3 regions of the Ruminococcus sp. RTP21484sp1_RTP21281st1_A8_RTP21281_210402 genome follow, and region 3 is predicted to be linked to each of the others. Evidence: riboswitches for the same ligand, from Rfam matches in the RefSeq annotation. Region 3 holds a riboswitch; each other region holds the start of a gene.
What was found. Region 3 has a riboswitch for cyclic di-GMP ahead of AB5170_RS10925 (hypothetical protein). Riboswitches for the same ligand answer to the same signal wherever they lie in the genome.
Positions count from the first base shown of each region.

Region 1: another riboswitch for cyclic di-GMP. It lies ahead of AB5170_RS13395 (transporter substrate-binding domain-containing protein); the one in region 3 lies ahead of AB5170_RS10925 (hypothetical protein).
Region 2: another riboswitch for cyclic di-GMP. It lies ahead of AB5170_RS06605 (ATP-binding protein); the one in region 3 lies ahead of AB5170_RS10925 (hypothetical protein).

Region 1 covers NZ_JBCPGE010000027.1:4,303-6,573, reverse strand. The annotation lists gene AB5170_RS13400 (response regulator) at 1-472, shown strand, start outside; cyclic di-GMP riboswitch class I at 624-699, shown strand; gene AB5170_RS13395 (transporter substrate-binding domain-containing protein) at 900-2,271, shown strand, end outside.
Region 2 covers NZ_JBCPGE010000010.1:32,522-34,792, forward strand. The annotation lists gene AB5170_RS06605 (ATP-binding protein) at 1-1,437, opposite strand, end outside; partial or broken gene AB5170_RS06610 (DUF6783 domain-containing protein) at 1,493-1,627, shown strand; cyclic di-GMP riboswitch class I at 1,706-1,796, opposite strand; gene AB5170_RS06615 (hypothetical protein) at 1,871-2,071, opposite strand; gene AB5170_RS06620 (hypothetical protein) at 2,139-2,271, shown strand, end outside.
Region 3 covers NZ_JBCPGE010000019.1:67,544-69,814, forward strand. The annotation lists gene AB5170_RS10920 (LacI family DNA-binding transcriptional regulator) at 38-730, shown strand; cyclic di-GMP riboswitch class I at 919-1,002, shown strand; gene AB5170_RS10925 (hypothetical protein) at 1,173-2,189, shown strand.

The DNA.
Region 1 (2,271 bases), on a different contig from region 3:
TGATATCAGAGATACCCTGATGACTGCCATTGGCCAGAATCAGGCTGAGCAGGAGAATCCTGTTCTTCCGGCGGCAGTCCCAGATTTCAGAGGCAAATGTATATTGCTTGTGGAAGACAATGAGCTGAACAGTGAAATTGCGGTGGAAATCCTTAATGAATATGGCTTCCTGGTGGATACTGCAGAAAATGGGGCAGAGGCAGTAGAGAAGGTCAAGAGGTCGAAACCGGGCGGTTATGATCTGGTGCTGATGGATGTGCAGATGCCGGTAATGAACGGATATGAGGCCACGAAGCAGATCCGTGCCCTTAGGGATCCGGCACTGGCAGGAATCACCATCCTTGCCATGACGGCCAATGCTTTTGACGAGGACAGAAAGAAAGCGTTGGAATGCGGTATGAATGGATTCTTATCCAAGCCAATCGTTATAGAGGAATTGATCAGTACATTACAAAATAATCTGACAGATTAGTAATAAAAACCTGCTAAGAAGTTCGGTTAACAACTTTTTAGCAGGTTTTCAAATTATTTTTAAGCGTTAAAGCGGTGAGGTTTTTCTTGTGTAAAGTGGAGCAAGGGAGTATAATAAAATCAGTTTTTTTGTATAATTTTAAATGCTCTAATATGGAAATCGGCAAAACAGATGAAAGTCTGCGACGCAAAGCTACAGGGCCTGTAAAATGGCAGCCAGTTGCATGAAATGAGATGCGCTGCCTGTTTGGCAGCGTTTTTATCACCCGGGGCATTGCAGAGATGATGGAAATTACACAGCAGCAGTACACAGCAACAGGGATGAATGCACATATTGCAAAACCGATTGATATAAAAACAATACTTGCTGTTTTTGACCTGGTGTTTGGAACATCATAAAACACAAACGGATGAAGGAAATAAAAAATATGGATAAAAGTAGAAAAAAATCAGCCGTACTATTTGCATGTATATTTGTGGTCCTGGGAATGTGGATGATGTTATCGGTACACTGCCAGGCTGCTGAAACGAATAATGATGAAAAACAGCCACAGACCATCCGTGTCGGCTCATTTGAGGATACCTTTAATTATGTCGATAAAAACGGTGTCAGACGAGGTTATGGCTACGAGCTCATGCAGGCTCTGGCAGGTTATACCGGATGGAAATTTGAGCATGTGAAATGTGACTGGTCCAACTGTTTTGATAAGCTTGAAAATGGTGAGATTGATATCATGGGCGATATTTCTTACACCGATGAACGTGCACAGAAGATGCTTTTCCCGGATGAACCCATGGGTGAGGAAAAATATATCCTTTATGCTGATTTATCGGATACGGATATTGGGACGTCTGATTTCAAATCTATGGACGGTAAACGTGTAGGTGTGCTCATGGGTACTGAGCCTGAAATCATGCTGACAGAATGGGAAAATAAGAATGGCATACATACAGAACATGTAAATGTGAATAATAATGATGATGTCGAAAAGAAATTAGCGAATCATGAAATCGATTGTTTTGTATCTCTGGAGGAATCCATCTGGTCTGAACAGGGAATATCATCCGTTACCACGATTGGTAAATCCGGCATATATTTTGTAATAAATAAAGAGCGCAGCGATATCAAGACAGAGTTGGACTGGGCTATGCGTCAGCTGGATCAGGATAGTCCTTTTTTCAAGGCGGATCTGTATAAAAAGTATTTTACGCTTGATTATTGTCAAAGTCTTACAGGCGGAGAAAAGTCCTGGTTGGAAGAACATGATGGTATCCGGATCGGATTTCTGAGTAATGATGCGGCAGTATTTTCTCTGGACGAAGAGACTGGAAAACTTACCGGTATGCTGGCAGAATATTTCTCTTATGCCAAAGACTGTCTGGGAAATCAGACACTGGAATTTAATATACAGGAATATGATGATTATGATGAAATGCTTCAGGCTTTACAAGAACGAGAGATTGACATGATTTTTTATGCTGGCAGGAATCCATATTTTGCAGAAAAAAACGGATATACACTTACAAACACAGCCTGGACCTACAGCCTGATGGCGGTAACAGATGAGGAAAAATTTGATGAGAATAAGGTGTATACTGTAGCTGTGCCCAGGGAAAAATATGCCTTAAAACAGCATATTGCATTCAGTTATCCCCAATGGAAGCTTATAGATTGTGATTCGCTTGACGATGCAGCAGATATGGTCATTCATGAAAAAGCAGACTGTTTCCTCATGGGCGCAAGTCAGGCACTAATATATGATAACAGTCAAAATTTCAAGAGTATTCCACTTACAAAAA
Region 2 (2,271 bases), on a different contig from region 3:
ATCTATAGCTTCCAACGGTTCCAGTGTCTTATACTTTTCAAGAACCTGCATCTGAAAATCATGATAGAAGCCCAGAGGTTTATATATCATCTGTCCATTCAGATTGTAGAATTCATATCTGTCATTTTCCAGATCACAGACAACAAAACGGTCAACCAGACGCACTATGCTCTGAATCAGCTGCTCCATGGAAGCATTATCCGCTGCCATCTGCAGATGCCGTGCGCTCTCTACCTTTGCCTCCGTAATATCCCGCAGAAAAATCATGGCATATTCTGAATCCTCTATCTCGCCACGTATGATCACATTACGGACCCATCGTTCTTCTCCCTTCAGAGTGATTCGGCACTCCAAAGACAATTCGGTTTCCAGACCCTTCAGTTTTTCCGCAATATAGCCACGATCATAAAAAGCGGATACTGCCTTCTTATCTGTTTCCACAACATAGGAATCCACAAAATGCCGGATCAGTTCATCCCATGTATGACTCTGTTCAAAAACAGTCATCAGGGACGGTTCAACCTTAAAGGTATCAAATGTGTTTGCCTCCAGGTTAACATAATATTCGCACAGATCTGTTTTCGTAAAGGCACGGTGGAAAGCAGCTGACTTTTGTGCCTGCATAATTTCTTTTTTTTCCGCATCAATATTAATAAAAATCCCGGCAATCCTGCTGGCAGAACCATCCAGCCGGCGTATTACTTCTGCTGATGCCCGAAACCACTGGTACTGATGATCCTTCATTCTCATACGGTACTCTACCTGGTATTTTACCTGATTCGTCTTATCCGCAATTGCCGCCTGAAGCTGCATCATTACTCTTTCTTTATCCTGTGGATGCAGAAGATCTGACCAGGATTCCAGTTTATTCGGAAAATCCAGAGTATCATGATAGCCAAGCATTTTTCGGAACTCATGGCTCCAGTTTGCATTCACAATCTCACTGTTTTCGTCACAGTCAAAATACCAGAAGCCGGAACGGATAGCCTCATTGATCAGTGCCAGATTTACATGATCCCAGTTGACCTGTACGGACATAATCCAGATCTGTCTGCCTGCTTCATCTGTCGCATCCTCTTTATAAAGCCGTACATTATTCACTGTACCGTCCGCTGTAAGGATCTGCGCTTCCCCGGCTCCGTGGATCTGCAAAAAACGGTCTCGATCCAATATACTTATATCCTTGCCGTAAAAAAATTTCTTCAATGAGCCTTTTGTCTGCTTCATAAAAGAATCGAACGTATGTCCTATACTATGTAGCAGCAGATTACTCACAGACAGAATAGACAGATTTTGGTCATAATATCCGGTCAACATACCTACCCCGCCATTATTTTCCAGTGTTTTCTGTATTGCCTGTGATAAATCCTGTGTTTGTCCAGGTACCGTCTTGTTTAAAGAATATATTTTATCCTCATAATTTTCCTTATATAACATTTTATAAAAACCCTCACTCTGTTTGATGCGTGTTTGAAAAAGGCTTTCTGCAAAATGTGGCGCGCAGATTGTAGGAATGCTTTTTCAACCACGCTCCAGAACATGCTCCGGCAAGTTCTCGTACATATTTTGGCATATAAAAAGGACACCTGACAAACATCCTGCCAGTGTCCCTGCTACATCTTTTTAAACTCACACATCCATATACATATAGTATAAAAGGTATCGGAATCGCTTCCGTTCTCACGTCTTTTCTATATATGGAAACAGCAGCAACCGGCTGACATGGTCAGACTTTCTGACTTTAGCCCCTTCTGGCTTTGCGTCCCTGCCTTTCAGCAAGTTTGCCTTTAAATAAATCCCATTTTTTATCAAAAATAAAATACCATGAAGTTTCCGATGCGTCAATAATATTTTGATAGAAAATCTGTGTTTATGAACCATTCGCAAAGTCGAAGATGTCTCGCACAATCGTTACTCTGTCTTTGTCATATTCCCCGAAGTTCTGAATCATGCAGCAGCCACCACCAACAACTACATATAAACGCATCAGCTCCGGATTGTATTCCCGTTCTCTCAGCTTATGAAAGATTTCTCTTGTGTAATCACTGGCAGCCTTACGGATTGCAGCCAAATACTTTTCTCCGATGTCTGCTGTCCCGGTACGGATCACCTGTTCAATCTATAGAATGTCCAGACGGATGTGGAGTCTAAAAAAACTTCACGCAACTGACCGCCCGATGACCACACCCTTGTTTCTGCTTCGCTGCGTACAGCTCGGAATCTCCATCCGGGATCTGGATCTTCTTACGATTGGGATGGTGAACGACATGT
Region 3 (2,271 bases):
ATCAGTATAAGCCTTCCTGCCGGAAAGAGAATTACTCTTGAACTGGACGATAAACTGGAGTCACCACTTTATGTTCTTCCTGGAAAATACATACCGAAGCCTGAGAATGCTGAGAGTTCCGTATGTGATCAGTGGTTCCGGAAAAACAGTTCCGGAGGATACAGGAACTTATCCTAAAAGTGCCCTTGTGACGACTGATACAGAGATTGAGAGCCAGAGTATGGTTGATTATCTGTGCAGCTGCGGACATAAAAGGATCGCCTTTATTACTTCCGGAGATGAAGGTCTTGGAAGATGCCATCTCAATGGCTATAAAAGGTCACTGGAAAAAAATGGACTGGAGTATGATGAGAAGCTTATAATTCGTTTAAAACCAGGTAAAAGAATCTATACGATTGAGAATGGTTATAACTGTACCTGTGAGCTTTTGAAATCGGGGGTGGATTTTTCCTGTATTTATGCAATTTCAGATACTCTGGCGGTAGGCGCCTGCAGAGCAATTATTGACAGTGGCAAAAGAGTGCCGGAGGATTATTGTGTGGCAGGAGCTGATGGTCAGGACATTGCGGAATATTATCATCCATCCATCACCACATTGAAATATCCAAGAGTGGAAACTGCCCAGCAGAGCGTCCGTACTCTGTTTGATCTGATCGACCGGAAAAAGGTGGTGAAACGGCAAATACTGTGCGGAACTCTTATAGAGCGGGAGTCTACACGCAAGCTGTAAGGTGTAGCTGTTGCTATCCAGACATCGAAAAGGAATCTGTGAAAATATTTGAGAAGGATTATCATGCGTTACGATCCGCTCAGATATTTTTACAGATTTTTTTGTTTTTGCACTTTTTAGACAGATTTTTGTAAGTTTTAACGAGGGAAATCCGTTGACAAAAGCGACAGCTTGCTTTATTATAAGAAGTGAATAAAAGGCAAACCTGTTGAAAGACAGGGACGCAAAGCCAAGGGTCTAAGGTCTCAGGACTATGACAGCCGGTTGCCGCATTGATATTGATTAGGTAATGTAATATGACAGGAGACGTGGTTCTTCTATTTGTGGCGACCGTTTATTTAATCTGATAAACGGTTTTTTTATTTCCACAAACTGATGGGACTGATAGTTTCCAGATAGCGGCAAGTCAGTTACATTATAGTTCAAGAAAGGTGTGTTATTTATGAAAGGAAAGAAATTAACAGAGTGGCTCGCAAATAAAAAAGTTGTTTCCAGTTGTGCTGCTATAGCATTGGCAGCAGTGATCGGCGGCGTTTCATTATTCTCAGGAACAGGAGAAACACCTGAATTCCCCAGTTACACAGATCCAATCATGGAGGCTTCCATCATAGAAGATGAAACTCCACTGGCTTCCCAGCCGAAGACTACTGTGAAGACTACCTCCAGTACCAAGACAACCAGGAAGACTGTTAAATTAAAAAAGGCTTCCAAGAAGAGCTACACCAAGAAACTGAAAACCAAAACAAAAGTAACCAATAAAACAAATAAATCCGGTAATACAACAGTAGATACCAAGACAACCGTTGTTACCAAAGCAACAGCGAAATACACCAAGAAATCCAAAAAGAAAGTTGTTACATCCAAGATCACAACAACTGTTCAGACAACAACTACACAGCAGGTATCAATTGACAATGAGACCGCTGTAAGCACCACTTCTTCTGGTACTTCCGCTGCCCAGGTAACTGCAGCAGCAAGCTCTTCACAGAACCAGAGCAAACACGAGGAAAATGTAGCAAGTGTTGCAGGCAAGATGGACAATCGTGTAATTGCAGCATATCAGCAGCTGGGATTTAAGCTTGTTGTTGATCCATCCGTCAACTATTCAGGATATTTTGATGCAAGATCAAGATCTATTATAATGAAGCAGATTGATGATTCTGTTTATCATGAGCTGGGTCATTTCCTTGCATTTATCGCAGGAAATGCAGATAAGACAGCAAGCTTCCAGAGCATTTTTGCAGCTGAGAAGGCAAATGTTACAGCTTTTAATAAAGCCTATGTAACACAGAATGCTTCCGAATATTTTGCAGAATCTGTTAAGGATTACATCCTGAACAATGCTTCCCTGAAGAGCAGCAGACAACAGACTTATGCAGCTGTTCAGAATGCACTGAATCAGATTACAGACGCACAGATCGCTAAGATCCAGAAAATCTACGGAGCGTTCTGGAATTAATAATTTTAAAGATGACCGGCACCCGGAGAAATATCTCCGGGTGTTTTACTGTGAATAGAACAGGCGTGGGAAACCGGTATTT